DNA from 3 places in the Brenneria tiliae genome. Region 1 is predicted to be linked to each of the others. Evidence: predicted binding sites of a transcription regulator. Region 1 holds the regulator's gene; each other region holds the start of a gene.
What was found. Region 1 encodes PhoB, which activates phosphate uptake and scavenging genes when phosphate is short. Its sites were predicted from a motif close to CTGTCATAAAACTGNCNNAT; they were not measured.
Positions count from the first base shown of each region.

Region 1 (7,726 bases):
AGATAACGATCTGCCCGTTAACCACGTGCGTTAAGGCGTCGCTGTGGGAGCCCATCGGCGACACCCAGCCGCTTTTCATCATGTCCTGACTGCCGCACGGCGTGAAGGCAAAGGCGCTTAACTGTTTTTCCATCTCATCCGCCGCCAGAACGACGTCGCGGTTCAGGCGGTAAATCATTAAATTTTTAAACCACAGCATGGTGTTATCCCTGACTGGGCGCGCAGGCTTGCACGCGGGTTCATTAATGCAGCGCGCATGATAACGAATTCGGGCGGGCGATGCAGAATAAAATCAGCTTATCCCCGTCATACTTCAAGCCCCATACGCGTTCGCCGCGGCCTGAACTAAAGCGCGAATTCCGGCGCCAGCCGGCTGATGCCCAGGCCGTTAACCTTGGCGACCTTAATCTGTACGGGAATGCGCTCTTTCATCGCTTCGACGTGGCTGATGACGCCGATGGTTTTACCGCCGGCGTTGAGGTTATCGAGGGCGTCCAGCGCGGCGTCCAGCGTTTCCGCATCCAAGGTGCCGAAGCCCTCGTCGAGAAACAGCGAGTCGATGCTGGTTTTATTGCTCACCAGATCGGAGAGCGCCAGCGCCAGCGCCAGACTGACCAGAAAACTTTCCCCGCCGGAAAGCGTGCGGGTATCCCGCAGCGCGTCGGCCTGCCAGGTATCCACGATCTGCAGCTTCAACTCGTCATTGGTCTGGCGCTGCAACAGATAGCGGCCGTGCAGGCGGGCAAGCTGCCGGTTGGCCAGATACACCAGATGATCCAGCGTCAGCCCCTGGGCGAATTTGCGGAACTTATCGCCTTTCTGGGAGCCGATCAGCTCGTTCAGACAGCTCCAGTCGTCATAGTGCCGCTGGCTTTGGGCGATTTCCGCCAGCAGCGCCTGCTGATTCTGGCGGTGACGCTGGTCGGCGGTTAATTGCTGACGCATTTCCCCCTGCTGCTGAAGATTGCTTTTCAGCGTTTCATTTAATTCGCCCAGCCTGTGCTGCACCGAGGAGAGGGCGGCTTCCGCCGCCAGCGTTTGCGGGCGCTGCTGCTGATGGGCGGTCAGAAGCCGCTCCGCCTGTTGATACAGCGCGGTCGCCTGTTGCCATTGCTGATGCAGTTTTTCTTTGCGCTCGCGCAGTTCGTTACGCTCCCGCTCATCCAGCAAGGCGCGTTGAAATGCCTCTTCATCCGCGAAAACGCTGTGTTGCAACGCCTGGGCGAAATCCTGCTCCGCCTGCCGCCGCAGCGCGGCGACGCGGGTTTGTTGCTGCTGTACGCCGGTTAATTCGCCGGTCAGGCGGTCCAGCGACGACTCCGCCTGCTGGCGCTGCGCCTGAATTTCCCGGCCGGCCTGTTCGCACTGCCGGCTTTTTTCACGCAGTTGGGCGCTGACTTCCGCCGTCGATTTATCACCGAAAAGCTGTTGCCGCTGCCGTTGGGATTCTTCCAGCGCGCTGGCGTGCGACAGCAGCTGTTGCCGTAACGCCAGCAACTGCTGTTCGCCAAGCTCGATGGTTTTGGCAAGATGCTGACGCTCCGCCTCCAGCGTCGCCGCGCCGTTCGATAGCCGCTGTTGTTCCTGCTCGGCCTCTTTCCAGACCCGCCACTCTTCGGCGCGTTGCGCCAGCCAGCTCTCCTGTTGCGCCGTTTCCGGCACGGCAAGGGAGAAATCCGCCAGCGTTTTTTCCATTTCCTGCCGATGCCGTTTCTGCTGCTCCGCGCTCTGTTGCTGCGCTTGCCGCAGCTCGGAGAGGGCGTTTTTCAGCGTTTGCCGCTGCTGGGTGTTCAGCGCTATCTGCTGCTCCGTCTGTTGCAGCAGGGTATTTGCATTGGTCAGTGAATCCTTACTTTCCTGCCGATGCCGCTGGGCCTGCTCGCGCAGCGCAATCTGCCGTTGAAGCTGCTGTTCCTGGGTTTCGCACTGCGCCAGCCACGCGGTTAATTCGGCGAATTGTTCGGGGGCGTAATCCCCCGGTAAGCGCTCACTGACCTCGCGCCACTGTTGCAGCAACGTCTGATACTCCTCATCCATGCGTCCGCGATCGTTGTGCAACTGGTCGATCTGTTGTTGCAATGCCGCCAGCTGCGCCTCGACGTGCGCCAGCGCGCTTTCCGACTGGCCGACCTCTTGGCTCAGTTGGAGCAGGCGTTGTTCGGTTTCCGAGGGCTGCAGCGCCTGATAGCGTTCAACCGCCGGGTGGTGCGTCGAGCCGCACAGCGGGCATGCTTCTCCCGGTCCCAGTCGCCGTCTTTCCTCTTCCAGCGCTACGATGCGAATTTCCAGCCGATGATTTTTATCCACCTCGGCCAGATGCTGACGGCGTAGCTCAAGCTCCGTGCTCTGCCGCCGGCGCTGTTCCTCCAAGCCGACGCGCTGTTCCTGCAACTGCGTTTGCCGGGTTGCCGACTGCTCCCTGCGCGAAGCGAGCCGCTGGAACAGCTCGCCGAGGGTGGCCAGGCGCTGGCGATCGGGCCGCCGGTCGATAGACTGGCTAAGCTGCTGGTACAGATCGCCGATCGGCTGCCGGCTGTCCGCTTCCTGCAACGCCTGCTGATGCTGGTCGAACCGTTGCTGCGCATGGCTGACCGCGCCGTGCTGTCCGCCGCGCCGGGCGGCCAGCGTGTCCGCTTCCTGGTTCAGCTGCGCCGTCTGTTGCTCATAGCGCGCCTGTTTTTGGCTCAGGTTCGCCAGTTCTTCTACCAGCTGCTGCTGCCGCTGAAACTGGGTGCGCCACAGCGAAAGGTATTCCCCCCAGCGCTGATGATGCGGGTGCCGTTGGCGATAGTCGTGGATCTGCTCCAGCCGTTGCCGGGCGGACTGGTACTGCCGCTCCGTTTGTTCCAGCTTGCGGCGATCGTCCCGCTGGCGCGCCTGCGTTTGCTCCAGTTCCTGCTGCTGTTTGTCCCTCTGCTGGCGCAGGGTGTCGATCTGGTGATCCAGCGGAATGATGCGTTCCCCGATCAGCGTCTCCTGCTGCTGGCGGTGGTCGGCGTGCCGGCGCAGTTCTTGCTGCGTTTTATCCTCTTGCCGGCGCAGCGCCAGCAGAACGCTCTCCTGGGTTAGCCGCTGTTGCGTCAGGGCGGCGAGCTGCTTTTGCAGCGCCGCGGACTCGGCGTGGCAACGGTCCCGCTCCTGCTGGAGCGGCCTGAGTTTTTCCGCCGGTTCGCTTTGCGTCAGCCGTTCGAGCGCCGGCTGCGCCTGCCGCATCTCCTCCTCCGCCGCGGCGAGCCGCTCTTTGCCGGCGGTCAGCGATTGCTGATGTTGAGCGAGTTGTTCAAACCAGCGCTGATGAGTTAGCGCTTGCTCACGCTCGCTAATCAGCGCCTGCTCCCGTTGCGTCAACGATGACAGCTGCGCCTCCAGTTGCCGGCGCTGTTCGTCATCCAGCAGTTCGATGCCCGCCGCGCGCGCCTGCAGGGTATCCAGGGCGATTCTGGCCTGTTTGTGCCGGTCGAAAACGCGCTCGGAAATCAGCCCGTATATATCCGTGCCGGTCAGTTCCTCCAGCAGTTCGGCGCGCTCGTTGGCGTCCGCATTCAGAAAGGCGGCGAATTGCCCCTGCGATAACATCATCGAGCGGGTAAAACGGCCGAAATCCAGCCCGGTGATGGCGGCGGTCATCTCCAGCTTTTCGGTCAGCTTTTCACACAGGATCGTGCCGTCATCCATGCGCGCCAGTTCGGCTTTCGGCGTTTGCAGGTTGCCGTCCGGGGAGTTTCTGGCCCGGCGCTGGCTCCAGAAGGCGCGATAACCGACGCCTTTGACCTCGAACTCCACTTCCGCCAGGCACTCCGCCGTGTTGCGGGTCATCAGCTCATTCTGGCTGGCGGAAATGTTTTTCAGCCGCGGCGTCGCGTGATACAGCGCCAGGCAGATGGCGTCGAGCAGCGTGGTTTTTCCCGCGCCGGTGGGGCCGGTAATGGCGAACAGGCCGTTGCTGGCAAAGGGCTCGCGAGTGAAATCAATTTTCCATTCCCCTTTCAGGGCATTGAGGTTTTTTAACCGCAGGCTGAGTATTTTCATGCGGCGGGCTCGCTATTTTCCAATTCATCCATCACCTGATCGAACAGCGTGCGTACGCGCTGCTGACGGCTCTCTTCCAGATCGGCGGCGCTCGCCAGCCGGCGTTCGAAAACCTCGTGCACCGTCAGCTCGTTCAGCGTCTCTTTCTGCTGGCGCACTATCGCCTGCAGATGTTGTTCGCGGGCGCGGCGCAACAGCAGCACTTCGACGGGTAAACCGTCGGTCAGCGTCTGAATGCGTTTCTGCATATCGCTCAGATAATCCTGCGTGGTGATTTCAATATCCAGCCACACCGGCTTTTCGCCCTGATAATCGCTGAAGGCGGCCAACTGCCGTTCTATTTCCGCCAGATCGCCTTTGATAAGGCGCATCGGCTGGGTGGCCGGCACCGGGAGCGCCTCTACCGTCGGCGGACTGCCCGGCGCCAAATCCACCAGATAAACCGATTTCCGGCTGCTTAATTCATCAAAGCTCAGCGGGATGGGGGAGCCGCTGTAGTAAATGGGCGCGCTTTTCGTCACCCGCTGCGGGCGGTGAATATGGCCGAGGGCGATATAGTCCGCCGGCGGAAAAGCCTGCGCCGGAAACGCATCCAGCGTACCGATATAGATATCGCGCACGGAATCGGAGGCGGTGACGCCGACGGTGGTCAGGTGCCCGGTGGCGATGATGGGCAGCGGCAGCCCCAGAATATCGCGCTGCCGGCAGGCCGACTGGTAACACTGCCGGTAATGCGTGGTGATGGCGTCCAGCAGGGCCTGCTGTTTTTCATCGCCGGATTGCCCGGCCCGGCTGGCGATCAGATCGCGCGGGCGTAAAAAAGGGATGGCGCACAGCAGGGCGCCGGGCTGATTCCGGCGGTTTTCCAGCACCAGCACCTGTTTGTCGACGTCGCCGTCGACGCTGGCGATAACCCGGGTATTGAGGCAGGCCAGCAGATCCCGCGATTCGTTCAGCGTGGCGACGGAATCATGGTTGCCTCCCAGCACCACCAGCCGGCAGCCGGTGCGCTGCATATCGACCACGAAACGGTAGTACATTTCCCGCGCATAGCTCGGCGGCGAACCGTTATCAAAGATATCCCCTGCTACTATTACCGCATCCGCCTGCTGCTGTTCGACCTGTTCCAGCAGCCAGTGCAGAAAAGCCTGATGTTCGGCCGCCCGGCTTTTGGTGTAAAAATACTGTCCCAGATGCCAGTCGGCGGTGTGGATAATACGCATGGAACTCCCTGAACGGCATGTAATCGCAATGCGGTTGATTATAAACAGCCATCGGGGCACTGTCGTGGCGAAAACCGAAAGTTTGGAAAGCGGCTCGAAAATGCGTCGGGCCGTTATTGTGCGAGGTTGAAAAAATCCTTTTAATAAATCTGTCACAAAACTGACGCATAATGCCTTCCGCATGCAACGGCGACGATGATTAATGGCAGGATTAATGATGGCTAGACGCATATTGGTCGTGGAAGATGAAGCACCGATTCGGGAAATGGTATGCTTCGTACTGGAGCAGAATGGTTATCAGCCGGTCGAGGCCGAAGATTATGACAGCGCGGTAACGCAACTGTCGGAGCCTTTTCCAGAGCTGGTGCTGCTGGACTGGATGCTGCCGGGCGGTTCGGGCCTGCAGTTTATCAAGCATATGAAACGCGAGGCGCTTACCCGCGATATCCCGGTTATGATGCTGACCGCGCGCGGCGAGGAAGAGGACCGCGTGCGTGGGCTGGAAGTCGGCGCGGATGATTACATTACCAAGCCGTTTTCCCCCAAGGAGCTGGTGGCGCGAATTAAGGCGGTGATGCGCCGCATTTCGCCGATGGCGGTTGAAGAGGTGATTGAAATGCGCGGATTGAGCCTCGATCCCTCCTCCCACCGGGTGACGACGGAAGAACTCGCGCTGGATATGGGGCCCACGGAATTTAAACTGCTGCACTTCTTTATGACGCACCCTGAGCGGGTTTACAGCCGCGAGCAGTTGCTGAATCATGTGTGGGGCACTAACGTTTATGTGGAAGATCGTACCGTTGATGTGCATATCCGCCGGCTGCGCAAGGCGTTGGAAACCAGCGGGCATGACAAAATGGTGCAGACCGTTCGGGGAACGGGGTATCGTTTTTCAACGCGTTATTGAAGGTTGCCGTAGCGGAGAAACATTAACGTGCTAGAACCTCTCTCATGGAAAAGGCTGGCGCTGGAGTTGGCTTTTTTTTGTCTGCCCGCGCTATTACTGGGATTGATCTTCGGCTATCTGCCCTGGTTTCTGTTAGCCGCCGTTCTGGCGGCGCTGTGCTGGAATTTTTATAACCAGCTTAAACTCTCCTATTGGCTGTGGGTCGATCGCAGCATGACCCCGCCGCCCGGCCGCTGGAGCTGGGAACCGCTGTTCTACGGTCTTTATCAGATGCAACTGCGCAACCGGCGGCGGCGGCGCGAGCTGGCGCTGTTGATTAAGCGTTTTCGCAGCGGCGCCGAATCCTTGCCGGATGCGCTGGTGATCACCACCGAAGAGGGCGCCATTTTCTGGTGTAATCATCTGGCGCAACACCTGCTCAGCTTCCGCTGGCCGGAAGATAACGGGCAGAATATCCTCAACCTGCTGCGTTATCCCGAATTCGCCGACTATATGAAAAGGCGGGATTTCAGCCGTCCGCTGACGCTGCAGCTGAATAACGCCCACCACGTCGAATTCCGCGTGATGCCCTATTCGGAAGGGCAACTGCTGATGGTGGCGCGCGATATTACGCAGATGCACCAGTTGGAAGGCGCCAGACGCAACTTTTTCGCCAATGTGAGTCATGAGCTGCGCACCCCGCTGACGGTATTGCAGGGCTATCTGGAGATGATGCAGGATGAAACGCTGGATAACGCCCTGCGCAACAAGGCGCTGAATACCATGCAGGAGCAAACGCGGCGTATGGACGGACTGGTAAAACAGCTGCTGACGTTATCGCGTATCGAAGCGGCGGCGGCGATCGATCTCAACGAGAAGGTGGATATGCCGCTGATGCTGCGCGTCTTGCAGCGTGAAGCCCAGGCGCTGAGCCAGGATCGCCACGAGCTGGTTTTTCGGGTGAATGAGCAACTGCAGATTTTCGGCAACGAAGAACAGTTGCGCAGCGCGGTTTCCAATCTGGTCTACAACGCCGTTAACCATACGCCGACGGGCACGCGTATTGAGGTTTGCTGGCAGAAAACGCCGCAGGGCGCGCAGTTTCAGGTGAGCGACAACGGGCCTGGGATCGCCGGTGAACATCTGCCGCGCCTGACGGAGCGCTTTTATCGCGTCGATAAGGCGCGTTCGCGGCAGACCGGCGGCAGCGGATTAGGGCTGGCGATCGTCAAACACGCGCTCAGCCACCATGATTCCCGGCTGGAGATCCTCAGTGAGCAGGGGGCCGGTTCGCGCTTTGTGTTTACGCTGCCGAATCGGCTGATTGCGCCTGCGTCCGCGGCTGAAAATACCGTGAAACCCTTAGCCTGACGGCGGCGGACGCCATTGCTTAACCTTGAGACGGGGGGGAGGCATAAACTTGAAATTTACTCAATCACGGTGAAAATTCTTCAATTGCCCGCGAATCGGGCGCGTGGCAGCATACGGTAAATTTAGACGTCCAGATGTCTGAATGGTTGCCGTCGGTGACTATCACGCAGGCTGCCCATTATTCCACTATTTCGCCGCCGTCGCCCATCGGGGCGCG
Region 1 covers NZ_JAKPCB010000089.1:13,639-21,364, reverse strand. The annotation lists gene rdgC (recombination-associated protein RdgC) at 1-199, opposite strand, end outside; gene MFP24_RS04065 (SbcC/MukB-like Walker B domain-containing protein) at 346-4,029, opposite strand; gene sbcD (exonuclease subunit SbcD) at 4,026-5,252, opposite strand; gene phoB (phosphate response regulator transcription factor PhoB) at 5,470-6,159, shown strand; gene phoR (phosphate regulon sensor histidine kinase PhoR) at 6,187-7,509, shown strand.

Region 2 (7,726 bases), on a different contig from region 1:
TTGCAGGTGAGCGGCGATGCCCGGCGGGTAAAAAGCATCGCCGACCGAATCGGGTTTATTTCCATCCACAGCCAGGTGACCGACCTGCTGGCCTTCTGCGCTTTCTTTATCATCGGCATTATGGTCGGTCTGATCACCTTCCAGTTCAGTAATTTCACCTTCGGCGTAGGCAATGCCGCCGGTCTGCTGTTTGCCGGCATCATGCTGGGTTTTCTGCGCGCCAACCACCCGACTTTCGGCTATATACCGCAAGGCGCGCTGAATATGGTGAAAGAGTTCGGCCTGATGGTGTTTATGGCCGGCGTCGGGCTAAGCGCCGGCAGCGGCATCGGCCGCAGTTTTGGCGAGATAGGCGTACAGATGCTGATATCGGGATTAATCGTCAGCCTGGTGCCGGTGGTTATCTGTTTTCTGTTCGGCGCCTACGTGCTGCGCATGAACCGCGCGCTGCTGTTCGGCGCCATGATGGGCGCTCGAACCTGCGCCCCCGCCATGGAGATTATCAGCGATACCGCGCGCAGTAATATTCCGGCGCTGGGGTATGCGGGAACCTACGCCATCGCCAACGTTTTGCTGACCCTGGCGGGGTCGCTGATTGTTATTATCTGGCCTGAATTACCCGGTTGATAAAAAATGCAAAAAACAGTGAATATTTCCTACACAGGACAGAACTTTTTCTAATCGGTGAAGTCTGAATCAGTGCCACTGCTTTTCTTTGATATCCCCATATTGAGGAGCCCATCTTTCCCGCCATTAAGGTTCAAGATTGATGGGCCTTTTCTTTTTCAGGCTACGCCCGTTTCCACATGAAAACGCCGGGTTTCTCCGGCGTTCAATTCAATCAAAGATCCCGCGCGACGAGCGGCATTCTGTCCTTCGGGTCGGCAGGTTGCCGGCAGAACAAAGGCCGCCACTTTCTGATCGCCGTTGTGCAGGATCCAGCGCGTCGCGTAATTCAGCTGCGCAGTGCAAAAACGGGTGACAAAGCGATGTCCCTGCGGCGCATGCATACTGAACTCCACCTGCTGCGCGTACTGCGACAGGTTGTCGGCAAAAAAGACAATTTCCGGATCGTAAAACGCCGGTTCATCCAGCGCCGCGAAACGCTCGGGCGCCTGCGCCAGCTTTTCCGTATACTCCAGCCATTGCGGCGTCGGGTGTACGTGGCCCGGAATGGAGCGGCGCAGGGCAAAAGCGCGATCGGGGATGGTCTGGCTGAACGTCGCCCCGGCCACGTAGGCATAATTCATATGGCACATATACTGCAACGGCATCGGCACGCTGGCCAGGTTGGTTACCGCCATATCGATGCCCAGCAGCGCGCTGCCGGCGCTCAGGGTTACCGCCGGTTCCGCCCGGTAATGATGGCCGAACCCTTTCACGTATTCACAGTCGCCGGTCAGCATCAGCGTATCGCCGCCTACGACCAGGCGGGCGCTATCCATTGGCGCGCAGGCCATTTCCCCATGCAGTGGATGCCGGTCGTCGTCGGCCGGACAGCCATTGCTCAGCAAGCCGGAATGAAAGGCAAAACAGCCGTAGGTATCGATAATGCTGCTGCCCGGCTTGGGTTCCGTAAACGGATTGCTCATCGTCAGCCGGTGACCGTCAAACTCGGCGTCCCAAATCATCTGGCCATAGAAAGGCAGCACCACAACGTACCCGCGCGTATTCTGTAGCTTTATCGCCGCAATCCCTGAGTCATAGCGAAAGGTGGTCGCGGAGAAATCCGCATTTTCCAACAGCGTCCGGGACCGTTCGGTAAACATCGCGGGTGATAAATGAATGGTTGTACTCATCGTCTCCTCCTCTATTCAAGCCTGATGTTTGGCAATAGTCCGACCGGCGGCAAGACGCTGTTTGTTGCGCATTTCGCCCCAGAAGTAGAAACCGACATAGGCGAAGCACAGCAGGGATACGCCGAACGCTTTCTGCATCGAGCCAAGGTGATCGGACACATAGCCCTGTATCGCCGGGACCACGGCGGCGCCGACGATGGACATCACAATGATGGCGCCCGCCACCTCGGTGTATTTCTTGTCCACGGTATCCAGCGTGCCGGCATAAATCGTCGCCCAGCACGGCCCGAACAGCACGCTGACGAATACCGCGGCATAGACGGCGGTAAAGCTCGGCACCATAACCACATAGGCCAGCGTGGCCACGCCCAGCACCGAGTAAACAATCAGCACTTTTTCTGCGCTGAAGCGCGTCATCAGGAAATTCGCCACAAACTTACCGATAAAGAAGCAGATAAAGCTATAAATCATAAAGTTGGATGCGTCGCGTTCATTAGCGGCGCCCAGGGTCAACGCCAGGCGAATGGTAAATGACCACACCGCGACCTGCATGCCGACATACAGGAACTGCGCCACGATGCCGCGTTTGAAGTGGCTATTGCCCGCCAGATAACGCAGGGTCTCCCCCAGCGACGGCAATGACTGCTTACTCTGTCCGTCGGCCTGCGCTTTGCAGGTGGGATAGCGGGTCAGCAGGAACAGGAACAACACCACCAGCAACACGAAAATCAGATACTTATAAGGCTCCAGCGTGTGCTCCAACATTTGCAGGCGGAACGCATGGATCTGATCCGGCGTCATGGCCGCCATCTGGCTTTCCAGACTGTCGCCCTCCTGGAACACCAGATATTTACCCAGCACGATGCCCATTAACGCGCCGACCGGATAAAAGGTCTGGCTGACGTTCAGACGCAGCGTGGCATAATCACGATGGCCGATCATCGAGCTGTAGGTATTTGCCGCCGTTTCCAGAAAACTCAGGCCGATGGCGATGGCGAAAATAGCCGCCAGGAACATGGTATAGGTCGCCATATGCGACGCCGGATAAAACAGGCTGCACCCGACGATATACAGCGTCAGGCCAATCAAGATGGCGATTTTGTAGCTGCTGTTGCGGATCACCACCGACGCCGGGATGGCAATCAGAAAATAACCGCCGTAAAAGGCGCTTTGCACCAGCGCGCTGGCGAAATCGCTCAGTTCAAACACGCTTTTAAACTGCGTAATCAAAATATCGTTCAGACTGGCGGCGCAGCCCCATAGCGGGAACAGGCACGACAGCAAAATAAACTGAAACAGCGGCGTCTTGTTCAGATAGCCATCTGGCATTTGGATAATGTCCTGGCGCATAATTTTTCCCCGGTTAGTTGGCGAGAGCATGACTGGCAAGAAAATCCTGGAATTGCGCCGCGTCCGGATAAGCACGCTGGGTGCCTTTCCCGGTAACGCTGTAGGCGGCAAACGCGGAGGCGTACTTCATCGCCTGTTCTATATCCCCATCTTTTACCCAGTAGTGCGCAAAGCAGCCGATAAAAGCATCGCCGGCGCCGCTGGTATCAATGGCATGAACGCTGACCGGCTTGACGTGGCGCACCTGCTCGCCCGCCATCCACACCGAACCGCGATGCCCCATGGTGATAATCAGGTTCTTCAGCCCCTTGGCCAGCAGTGAACGCCCTGCCCGCAAAATGTTCTCTTCGCTATCGACCGGCATGCCGGTCAGGATCTCCAGTTCGGTTTCGTTCGGCATAAAGAAATCGCACTGGCAGGCATAGCCGATATCCAGCTCGCGGGAGGCCGGAGCCGGATTGAGAATGACCGGAATCTGGTGCCGACGGGCAAAATCGATGGCGTAATAAACGCTTTCCAGCGGGATCTCCAATTGGAGAATGATCAATTTACAGCGCATAAGCGATTGCGCGGCCGCATCGATATCCCGGGCGGAGAGATGCGCGTTCGCGCCCTTGATAATCAAAATCCGGTTGTGCGACGACTTATCGACAAAGATCGGCGCCACGCCGCTTGATGTCCCGCTCACCGCCGTGACATAGCGGGTTTCCACCCCGAAATGCCGCAGGTTTTTTACCGTGTTGTCGGCGAAGAGATCGTCCCCGACCCGGCTGACCATCATCACCGACGCCCCCAGCTTGGCGGCGGCAACCGCCTGATTAGCCCCCTTGCCGCCGCAGCCGATCTCGAAATCGGGGGCTTCCAGCGTTTCGCCTGTTTTAGGCATGTCGTTAATGTAGGTGATGAGATCCACCATATTTGAACCAATGACGGCAATATCCATAACGTTTTTCCCCTGGTATTTTCTTGCCTATTAAATGTTAGCGTTATGACAATAACAATTCGATTTTGTTATTAATGTGACATTGATCGCAGGTAAAAGGGTGTTTTTTGAGTGGATAGAAACAATTAAGATTGATAACGGCCGGCAAATGTTATAATTATAACAATGTATTTTATTGAACAGTCAAAGGAGTCAGACATGACCACTGAAAACCGCGATTACGCACGCTATATCGACCATACCCTGCTGGCCGCCGACGCCACCGAACAACAGATCATCAGGCTGTGCGACGAGGCGAAAGCGCATCGCTTCTACGCGGTTTGCGTTAACTCAGGCTACGTCCCGCTGGCCGCCAGAGAGTTGCAGGGCTCTTCCGTCCAGGTGTGTTCGGTGATTGGTTTCCCGTTGGGAGCGGGTCTGACGTCGTCCAAGGTCTTTGAAGCCCGGGCCGCCATTGACGCCGGCGCCCGGGAAATCGATATGGTGATTAACGTCGGCTGGCTGAAAAGCGGCAATATCAGCGCCGTTAAAGCCGATATTCAGGCCGTGCGCGAGGTTTGCGCCGCCATACCGTTGAAGGTAATATTGGAAACCTGCCTGCTTGACGATGAACAAATCGTGCTGATTTGTGAAATATGCCGTGAGCTGAATGTGGCTTTCGTGAAGACATCCACCGGATTCAGCACCGGCGGCGCCCGCGAAGAACAGGTGAAACTGATGCGCAAAACGGTCGGCCCGGAGATGGGCGTGAAAGCCTCCGGCGCGGTACGCGATCGGCAAACGGCGGAAATCATGATCCGGGCGGGGGCGACCCGCATCGGCACCAGCTCCGGGGTGGCTATCGTTTCCGGCGAGTCGGTCGCGGCAGGAAGCTACTAAACGCTCGCCCGTGCCAACGGGCGCATCACAGGGAATCATATGGAAACGCGGCGCGAAGAACGGATTAACAGACTTGCTCAGGCTTTGAAAAAAGCGGACAAACTTCATCTTAAAGACGCCGCCCGGCTCTTGGGCGTTTCCGAGATGACCGTTCGCCGCGATCTGAGCGCCGAACCGGCGGCGGTGGTGTTGCTTGGCGGCTATGTGGTCAGTGATTTGAAAAGCGGCAATGTCACCAATTACTTCGTATCCGACCAGCAGAGCAAGCACGTGGCGGAAAAGCAGGCGGCGGGAGAAGTCGCCGCCCGGTTGATTGAGGCGAACGACACGGTTTTTTTCGATTGCGGCACCACCACGCCCTTTATCATTGAAGCCATAGCGGACGAACTGCCTTTTACCGCTATTTGCTATTCGCTGAACACCTTTCTGGCATTACAGGAAAAAGCCGCCTGCAAAGTGATTCTGTGCGGCGGGCAATTTCACCCGGACAACGCCATTTTCACCCCCCTCGGCCAGTGCAACGAGCTGGATAATATCTGCCCGAACAAGGCGTTTATTTCCGCGGCGGGCATCGACCTTGACGCCGGCGCCACCTGCTTCAACTTTGCCGAATTGAGTATGAAACACCGGGCGCTGGCCATGTCGCAACGGGCCATTCTGGTTAGCGACGATAGCAAATTCGGCCAGATCAAACCGGCGCGCATCGGCCCGCTTACCCTGTTCGATACCCTGATAACCAACCGTGAGCCGACCGCCGACTATATCCGCTACTGCAACAGCAACGGCATTGTGTTGCTAAGTCAACCGTTAACCGAATAAGCCGCCAAACCACTGCTGAAGTTTTATCAGCACCGCATCCCATAAGCGGCTGAAAATCCCGGCCTGGGGGATATCGTCCAGCGCCACCAGCTGTCGCTGCCCGATGCTTTTACCCTCCAGCTGAAAATCGATGGTGCCCACCACCTGATTTTTCGCCAACGGCGCGGACAGCTGCGGCTGAAGCAGCGTAAAGCTGGCCTTGAGATTTTTCATCTGCCCTTTGGGGATGGTCAGCGCGGTATCTTGCGCCACGCCGAGCCGGGCCTCTTTCTGGGTGCCGAACCACACCCGCTGCGAGGTAAACGGCGCCCCCGCCTTGACCGGCGTGACCGTTTCAAAGAAGCGGAATCCCCAGGTCAGCAGTTTTTCACTTTCGCGGAAGCGCGTCGCATCCGTCGGCGCCCCCAGCACCACCGAGATCAGGCGCATATTCCCTTCGGTGGCCGACGCCACCAGGTTATGCCCGGCGCCGCTGGTATGACCGGTTTTAATCCCGTCCACGTTCAGATTGCTGCTCCACAGCAGGCGATTACGGTTGGGCTGACGGATATTATTAAAGGTAAACTCTTTTTCTTTATGCAGCGCATATTCATCCGGCACGTCGCGAATCAACGCCTGCCCCAGCAGCGCCATATCGCGCGCGGTGCTGTACTGGCCCGGCGCATCCAATCCATGCACGGTGAGAAAATGGGTATTGGTCAACCCCAGCGCTTTAACATAATTGTTCATCAGGCTGACGAACGCATCCTGACTGCCGGCAACGTAGTCGGCCAGCGCAATGCTGGCGTCATTGCCCGATTGAATAACGATGCCCTTGTTCAGTTCCGAAACCGGAATGCGATCGCCTGGTTTAAGGAACATCAGCGATGAACCGCGCAACACCGGATTACCCGTCGCCCAGGCGTCCTTCCCCACGGTAACCTCATCCGTGGGGCGAATTTTCCCGGCCTTTATCGCCTGCCCGGTAACGTAACTGGCCATGATTTTCGTCAGGCTCGCCGGATCAAGGCGTTCATCCGCGTTAGCTTCAGCCAGCACTTTGCCGCTGTGATAATCCATCAGAATAAAGGCCTTGGCATCAATTTGAGGAACCGCGGGAAGCTGTTCGGCAGAGGCGGAAGCGATCAGCCCCGTTAGTAATACCGTTCCCGTGGTGAAAGATTTTAGCCTGCAAAGGAAAGTCGTTTTCTTCATGAGATCGCCGCGATATCCATAAGTCGTTAGAAATACTTAATTTTCAATATGTTTTGAAAAGTTTAGCAACATCCAAAGGTAACGCTTCATTTCCATCAAGGAAACCGTTCAGTCTGTAAAGATAATCAAAGAAATGAAAAAGTCTAAAAAACGGCGGTATGCGGGGAAAAAATCAGACGACCGCCCATGGCGTTTGTTGCGCCGCAGCGGCAGGGGCCGCGCGGCGCCGCTGAGGATGCCGCGCGTTAAGCGGTCGCTGTCGCCGCGGGAAAAGCGGATCAGCGCCGTTCGCGCTTATCCGCCTGCCTTGACAGCCAGTCGCCCAGCATTTGCACAATCTGCACCAGAATGACCAGCGCGATAACCGTCACAATCATCACGCCGGTTTCATAGCGGTAATAGCCGAAACGAATGGCCAGATCGCCCACGCCGCCGCCGCCGACAATCCCCGCCATGGCGGAATAGCCGATCAGGCTTACCAGCGTAATGGTCAGGCCGCGCAATAAACCGGCTCTCGCCTCCGGCAGCAATACGGTACAGATGATGCGCATCGGGCTGGCGCCGAAGGCTTCCCCCGCCTCAACAATGCCGGGATCCACGTCGCGCAGCGCGCTGTCCACCAGACGGGCATAGAAAGCGATCGCCGCTACCGACATCGGCACCGACGCCGCCACCGGGCCAATGGTGTTACCCAACAGAATCTGCGTCAGCGGCAACAGCAGCACCAGCAGAATCACAAACG
Region 2 covers NZ_JAKPCB010000103.1:148,024-155,749, reverse strand. The annotation lists gene MFP24_RS21570 (aspartate:alanine antiporter) at 1-627, shown strand, start outside; gene MFP24_RS21565 (aldose 1-epimerase family protein) at 786-1,799, opposite strand; gene fucP (L-fucose:H+ symporter permease) at 1,815-3,149, opposite strand; gene rbsK (ribokinase) at 3,163-4,092, opposite strand; gene deoC (deoxyribose-phosphate aldolase) at 4,291-4,971, shown strand; gene deoR (DNA-binding transcriptional repressor DeoR) at 5,011-5,790, shown strand; gene MFP24_RS21540 (serine hydrolase) at 5,779-6,984, opposite strand; gene MFP24_RS21535 (methionine ABC transporter permease) at 7,263-7,726, opposite strand, start outside.
Region 2: a site for PhoB is predicted at 4,125-4,144, ahead of rbsK (ribokinase). Genes of this name have one in related genera too.

Region 3 (7,726 bases), on a different contig from region 1:
GGCTTATCGGTTATTGCAGACCCATGGCGCCAAAAAGTCCGTCGCTCTGGCGTTACAGAAAATAAATAAACGCTGAGTTAATAACCCGGCGGGGAGCGGTAATCAGGGATGAAGCAACATTGTCTGTTTAAATCCATTACGTTTCCTTTGGAGAATAGAACAATATGTTAAAAAATACCTTAAGAGTAAAAAATGAAATCATTCGTTTGTCCCCTGGGCGAATGTTTAAAACAATCGTATTGGGAACATTACTTTCACTCTTTACCTTCTCCTCGCTGGCAGCCAAAACATATGAATTTAATTTAAGTACCGCATTGGCTCCTGATGACCCTATTTATGCCGGATTTAAGGAGTTTAAGAAAAACGTCGAGCAACGCACCGATAAACAGGTGAGGGTAAGGTTGTTTCCCAGCGGTCAATTGGGGGCTGACGGCGAGTTGATTCAACAGGCTCAGGTTGGAAGCAACGTGGGCGTGTTGACCGACGGCGGCCGGTTGGCGCAATTTGTGCCCGAGTTGGCGATACTCAATGCTCCCTTCTTGTTATCGAACTATGAAGAGGCTTCAAAGCTTGTCGCAACGCCGCTTTTCAAGGAATGGGAATCTCGCTTGCAGAGTAAGTCGGGTCTGGTAAGCCTCTCGTTCAACTGGTATCAGGGCGCGCGGATGATGATCACCAAAAAGCCTTTCTCCACGCCGGCGGACCTGCGGGGCGTCAGGGTGAGGGTGCCCGACGCGCCTATTGTGATTGAAATGATCAATTGCATGGGGGGAGCGCCGACGCCGATGGCCTGGTCAGAGGTCTATTCCGCCATCCAGACCGGCGTTGTCGATGCCGCGGAAGCGCACCCAACGGCGCTATATGGCTCCAAACTCAATGAAGTGGCTAAATATATCACCAGGACCGACCACTACCATTTAATGACCTCCATCGTTGTCGGCAGTAAATGGTTCGACCAGCTTCCCGCCGAGTTTCAGCAGATACTCCACGAAGAATCCTATAATGCCGGCGCCTACGCGTCCCAGAAGATCATCGAGGAGAGTAATACGGTGCTGGATAAAATGGCGAAAAGCGGAGCGACGATTGCCACCATCGACCTGGAGCCTTTTGTTAAAGCCTGCGCCAACGTATCTAATAAACTTGGGTTGCAACAGGCGAGGGAAAGTCTGCAACAGGCGCTTAAGTCCGAATAATGTCCGTAGTCCCGGTCCCGCCCTGGCGGCGGGACGTTGTTTGAGAGATCGCCGTTTGAGAGATCGCAGATGAAAAAAATCATCCAAATAGAAATAGCCGTTGCCAAAATCATGTTTATCGCCATGGTAATACTTATTCTGGTTGCGGCTATTGGACGTTGTGTGGGCTACCCGTTAATCTGGTCTATTGAAATAGCGATGGTACTATTTGCGTGGGTCAGTATGTTCTCCATTCATTATGCTCAGGCGAATCATCGTAATATGGGGATCGATTTTTTATCAAAACGCCTGCCGGAAAAAATACAAAACGCGCTTGATTATCTTAATAAGATTCTGATTATTTCCTTTCTTGGTTTTGGCACCTACGCCGGGTATCTCTTTACCTGGGATACGCGAGCCCACGTATTGCCGGTTTCGGAAATCAATCATGTTTTTTTGAGCGCCGCGGTCCCGACGGGGTGTTTATTGATTATGGTTACCTGCATTGAACAACTGATTGAGAAAGTAAATTCCGCCAGAACCTCTTCTGCAGAAGGAAACTTATCATGATGTGGTTAACCGGCTTGTTGTTTGTCCTGTTTATGCTGATCGGCATGCCGATTGGATTCGTTATCGCCATCTCAAGCCTGGCCTATTTTTTTACTTCCGACTTTTTGCCGCTGGGAATCGCTTTTCAAAAATTCGCCGCGCCTACCCAGTCATTTCCCATGGTCGCCGTGCCCTTGTTTATTCTTGTCGGGAATTTACTGACGCGCACCGGTATTACCGAAAGGTTATTGGATTTTGCCCGTTTGCTGACGGGGTGGATGATCGGCGGGCTGGCGCAAATCAATGTTTTACTGGCCATGCTTATGGGGGGCGTGGCGGGATCGGCGGTGGCTGATGCGTCCATGCAGTCGCGCATGCTGGGTTTCTCCATGATTGATCGGGGTTATCCGCGCGCCTACACCGCGGTGGTTATCGCTTTCGCGTCATTGATCACCGCAACCTTGCCGCCTAGCATCCTGCTGATTCTGTTCGGTTTTGTTGGGAATGTGTCGATTGGTAAACTGTTCCTGGCCGGTATTATTCCCGGTTTTCTGCTGACGGTTACGCTGATGATCACCAACTACATCATGGCCCGCAGAATGAAGATCCAGGCGGAAACCTTGTCAAAACCGACATTCAAAGAGGTTGCGGTAAGTTTCCGTCGTGGTTTCTGGGCATTGATGTTCCCGGTTATTCTGATTGTCGTGATTCGCTTGGGATTGTTTACCACATCGGAAGCGGGCGCTTTCATCGTGCTTTATGCGCTGATTGTCGGCGGGCTGATCTACAAGGAACTCACCTGGCAGGGCATGCTTGATACGCTGACGGAAACCTTGGGCGATCTCGGTATCGTTATGCTTTTGGTGATGGCCGCCTTTATTCTCGGACATATCAGCGTACTGGATCAGTTGCCCCAGGCGATGACCGAAGTGATTACGGATTTTACCGAGAGCCCGATGGGGATCATGCTGTTGATTTTTGCTCTGGTATTGATCATCGGCATGGTTCTGGATGCCAGCCCGCTGATCTTATTATTGACGCCGATACTGCTGCCTATTGTCACGGAGATTGGCTATGACCCGATTCACTTCGGCATTATGTTTATTACCCTGACCTTGCTTGGGGCGAATACGCCGCCGGTCGGGATCTGTATGTATACGGTCTGCGGTATTCTGAAATGCGACACGCTGCATTTTATGAGAGCCTCGGTCCCCTATTTAATCGCGTTTCTGATTTTCGTCGCCGTTCTGTTTGTTTTTCCGCAGACGGTGATGTTTTTGCCTAATCTGCTGATGCCATAAGCACGGGGAAACGTCGTATGCGCCATACTTGCCGGTTGCGGCATTATGGCGCATCCCGCTATCGGTAATGACCCCCATCGCCGGGCGTTACGCCAGATTCAATAGGGAAAAGAAGATAGATACGGCCTTGAGTATGCATGTATCATAATCAATAACTATTCTGAGTAAAAAAGCGGCTGTATGGACACTCCTTTTCAGATCAACAACAATGAACCTGTAAACCAGCAAATTTACCGCGTGTTGCGCAAAGACATCGTGGAATGCACCATTCCGCCGGGTAAACTGCTGTCCGAAAAAGAGATATCAATGCGTTTTGCGGTGTCTCGCCAGCCGGTGAGAGAGGCGTTTATCAAGCTGGCCGAGGCCGGGCTGGTGCAGATACTGCCGCAGCGCGGCACCTTCGTGATGAAAATTTCCGAAAAACGGGTGGCCGACGCCCGTTTTATTCGTCAGGCGCTGGAGTGCGCCATCGTTCGCCGCGCGGCGGAAATGGTCACCGACGAGCAATTATTGAAGCTGGAACATAACCTGCGCCGCCAGGAACTGGCCGCGCAGAATGAACAGATGCGCGAGTTTCTCAGCCTTGACGATAGTTTTCATCAGTTTTTAACCCAGATTGCCAGCTGTCCGCTGGCGTGGGAAACCATTGAGTCGATTAAAGCGACCATGGACAGAGTCCGCTTCCTCAGTTTGAGCCAGGTCTCCCCGCCGGAGAGCCTTATTCAGCAGCATTATCTTATTTTCAATGGGTTGAAGGCCCGCGATCCCGATGCGGCCGAGTGGGCGGTGTGTGCGCACTTACAGGAATTGATTTACTCGATTACGCCCATCGCCCAGCAGAACAGCGATTGGTTCGAGCATTCGTGAGCCGCGGCGCTTGCCGGGTTGGAATAAGAAAACCTATACGGGAAACACAATATCGGGCGACGGAGCGACGCCCGAATAATCAGAATTATGCGTAATAAAAACCGCCTGTCCTGAAAATCAGGAACGGCCGAGACGCATCAGCTCCTGAGGGGCAAAGTACCCATTAACGCCTTTTAGTTCAACGCACTTGGCGCGCCGGACTTCTTCACGTTTCAGATTTTCCGCATGAATGGCCGCAATGGTGCCGACCAGGCGTGAATCGCTTTGCATAACGCGGCAGCCGAGATCGAGCGGATTTCTATATCTGTCATACGCCTTGTACACACTAACCTCCTTCGTTTGACGGTAAAACCGCACCGATCCTACTGCTCGCAAAAAGTAACCACCAGCGGATTGCGGTTTTTATAGAAAATCCGTCTATGAATCCCGGCGCTATTAACAGGCTTTGCTAAAAAATGAGATATAGATCACTATTTTATCCTGGCGACAATATTGTGTTAACACCGGCGGCGGCAATTGGAATGCGCCGAGCTTTCAGTCGGATAGCGCGGCAACTCCCGGAATTCCAAGCGGTTAGCGTATCGGCTGCGGCAGCGTGATCAGCCATAGTTCGTTTTCAGACTGCGGCTTAGGGAGCGGTATAATTTCCAGCGTGGTATCGACCGCCTTGCCGTCTCGCGCCAGCTTGCCGTCGTTTATCACCTGATAGTCAGCAACCTCGTCCTTTTCTTTGCGCGGCGATTTCAGCACGGCTTGCAGGCCAAAATCATTATCGTTAATAACCGCCAGCGTTTGTTTATCCACCATCGCCAGCCCTTCGACTTTCTCCTGCCGCCAGCCCAGCTTACGCAGATCCACCAGTTCCCGTTTTTGCGCCAGGCGAATGCCGCGTTTAGCCAACTGGTCGTCATCGTCAAATTCCGGCGATTTTCCGTCGGCGTCAAAAGGCGTCAGATCGGTGGCCTGACTAAAATCCACCAGATAGATGCGGTTCTGCATCTGCTTGTTTTGGTCGTTTCCCTGCTCAACAAGCAGAATGCGTTGATTGTCCAGCGCGACGATATCGCCGATTTTGGCGTCTTTAGCCTTCTTGTAGCCGTCGATATTGATGGGGTAGCCCAGCATGCGGCTGGCGCCGGTATTCGGGTTAAACATCACCAGACGCGTGAAGCGCGCCTTATTTTTGCTTTTCCCGTCGATATCCAGCGTGCTTTGCACCGCCATCACCATGGTGCCATCCGGCAGGCGGGTTAACCCCTCAAAGCCACGGTTAGGCTGACGCCATTTGATGATATTGGGTAATCCGCTCGCAATAGACTGTTCGGCGCCGGCGGGCGTCGGGCCAAATTTCTGCAAGATTTTCCCTTTGGCATCAACGTGAATCAGAAACGGGCCATACTCATCGCACAGCCAGAAGCCGCCGTTGCCATCCGGGGCGATCCCTTCGGGATCCAGACCGCGGGTATCGGTATCAAGAGGACGTAACGCATCATTGAGCGGCACTTCATTGGTGGTGCCAATCAAATTATCCGGCAGCGGCAGGCCGCTAATTGCGCCATGCTCGTCGTGTAGCGGGCGTGGATTGAGCGCCTGCGCGCCGTTCGCGCTTATCCGGATATCCATGATTAACGGGGTATAATCCGGGCTGGCGAAGATTTTGGCTTCTTTATCGCCAACCTGCGGGGCATCGGCGTTGGGGCCGCGATCGGTCAGCGTGGTGAACAGCAGGTCGTTCCCCTGTTTTCCACTGAAATAAAGGCCTGAGCCCACCCCAACCGGTAAACCATTGGGGAAATGGCCGGCGAATCTTCCCTGGTAAGCGACGCGTTCGCCCGCAGGAAAGGCGATGACATAACGAGTGACATTTTCGCCGGAAGCCAGGGCGTTCAGCGGCAGCAGTCCGGCCATCAGCAGCGACAACATATTATTTTTCATCGTATTAGCTCTTATGCGGTGGATATGGGGAAATCCACCGCAGCATAAACAACGGACGTGACAGTTAGGTGACAACGGCGACCGGCCCGCCGGTGATGAAAAACAGGCGCCGCGGCGTTACAGCCGGTCGGCAATCGCTCTTCCCAAGGTTTCCGTATTGCCGCTGCCGCCGAGATCGCGGGTGAGCGGCGCGGTCTGCGGGCCCCCAGACAAGACGCTTTCAATGGCGTGCAGTACCGCCGCGCCGGCCTGCGCATAGCCCAGATGCTCCAGCATCATCGCGCCGCACCATATCTGGCCGATAGGGTTGGCCAACCCTTTGCCGGCGATATCCGGGGCCGAGCCATGAACGGGTTCGAACAGGCTGGGGAAACGGCGCTCCGGGTTGATGTTGGCGGAAGGGGCGATGCCGATCGTGCCGGTACAGGCCGGCCCCAGATCCGACAGAATATCGCCGAACAAATTGCTGGCGACCACCACGTCAAACCAGTCCGGGTGCAGGACGAAATTGGCGGTCAGAATATCGATATGAAATTTATCGACCTTGATCTGCGGATACTGTTTCGCCATTTCCGCCACCCGGTTATCCCAGTATGGCATGGTGATGGCGATACCGTTCGATTTCGTGGCGGAGGTGAGGTGTTTTTTCGGGCGCTTCATCGCCAGTTCATAGGCAAACTTGAGGATGCGATCGACCCCCACGCGCGTCATCACCGTTTCCTGAATAACGATTTCCCGATCGGTGCCGGCAAACATGGTTCCGCCAACGCTGGAATATTCGCCTTCGGTGTTCTCCCGCACCACGTAGAAATCAATATCGCCCGGTTCGCGCCCGGCAAGCGGCGCTTTGACGCCGGGCATTAACCGGCAGGGACGCAGGTTGACGTACTGATCGAACTCCCGGCGGAATTGCAGCAGCGAGCCCCATAAAGAAACATGGTCCGGCACGATTTCAGGCCAGCCCACCGCGCCGAAATAGATGGCGTCATAATTTTTCAGGGTGGAGAACCAGTCATCCGGCAGCATTTTCCCATGCTTGAGATAGTAGTCGGCGCTGGAGAAATCGAACCAGTCCCAGCGGATGTCGATGCCGAATTTTTCCGCCGCACGCTGGATCACGCGCACGCCTTCGGGCATCACTTCTTTACCTATGCCATCACCGGGTATTACGGCGATGCTGTGCTGTTTTAGCGCCATCAGAGGTTCCTTGTTGCTATTAGAGGGTTTAATCGAGTGTATTTCTTTGGTAAATGGTGAACAATTAGCCTAAATGGCAAGTTACTGTTGAATTTAAGAGAAGAATCCATGTCATCGGTTAACGATCTGTTCTTTTTCAGCCGTATTGCAGCGTTAGGCAGCCTGACGGCGGTGGCCCGCGAGCTTGGCCTTTCCCTGCCCGCGGTCAGCAAGAGGCTGACGCAGTTGGAAAAGCGGCTTGGCGTGCAGCTGATACAACGCACCACCCGACGTTTAGACCTGACGGTGGAAGGGATTCTTTATGCCGAAGGGGCGGCGCCGATACTGAAAGAAATCACCGAACTGGAAAGCGCCGTCGCCAGAAATCAGCGTTCGCTGTGCGGCAAGATGACGGTGAATGCCTCCTTTGGCTTTGGCCGTCGACACATTGCGCCGCTGATTTCCTCTTTTTCACGCCTGCATCCCGGCCTTGAAGTGCAGCTCCAGCTCTCCAGCCAGCCGGTCAACATGCTGGATGCCGGAATCGATATTGATATCCGCGTGGGGAAACCGCCCGATTCGCGTTTGATTGCGCGGAAATTGCTGGATAATCCCCGGGTGCTGTGCGCGTCGCCGGCCTATATTGCCCGCGCCGGCACCCCGAAGACGGTGGCCGATCTGTCCGAACATAACTGTATTGTGCTGCGGCAGTTTGAAAGCGATTAT
Region 3 covers NZ_JAKPCB010000087.1:78,688-86,413, forward strand. The annotation lists gene MFP24_RS03095 (mannitol dehydrogenase family protein) at 1-76, shown strand, start outside; gene MFP24_RS03100 (C4-dicarboxylate TRAP transporter substrate-binding protein) at 165-1,193, shown strand; gene MFP24_RS03105 (TRAP transporter small permease) at 1,263-1,742, shown strand; gene MFP24_RS03110 (TRAP transporter large permease) at 1,739-3,022, shown strand; gene MFP24_RS03115 (GntR family transcriptional regulator) at 3,203-3,889, shown strand; gene ydfZ (putative selenium delivery protein YdfZ) at 4,007-4,213, opposite strand; gene MFP24_RS03125 (esterase-like activity of phytase family protein) at 4,463-5,824, opposite strand; gene MFP24_RS03130 (tartrate dehydrogenase) at 5,942-7,021, opposite strand; gene MFP24_RS03135 (LysR family transcriptional regulator) at 7,130-7,726, shown strand, end outside.
Region 3: a site for PhoB is predicted at 5,880-5,899, ahead of MFP24_RS03125 (esterase-like activity of phytase family protein). Genes of this name have one in related genera too.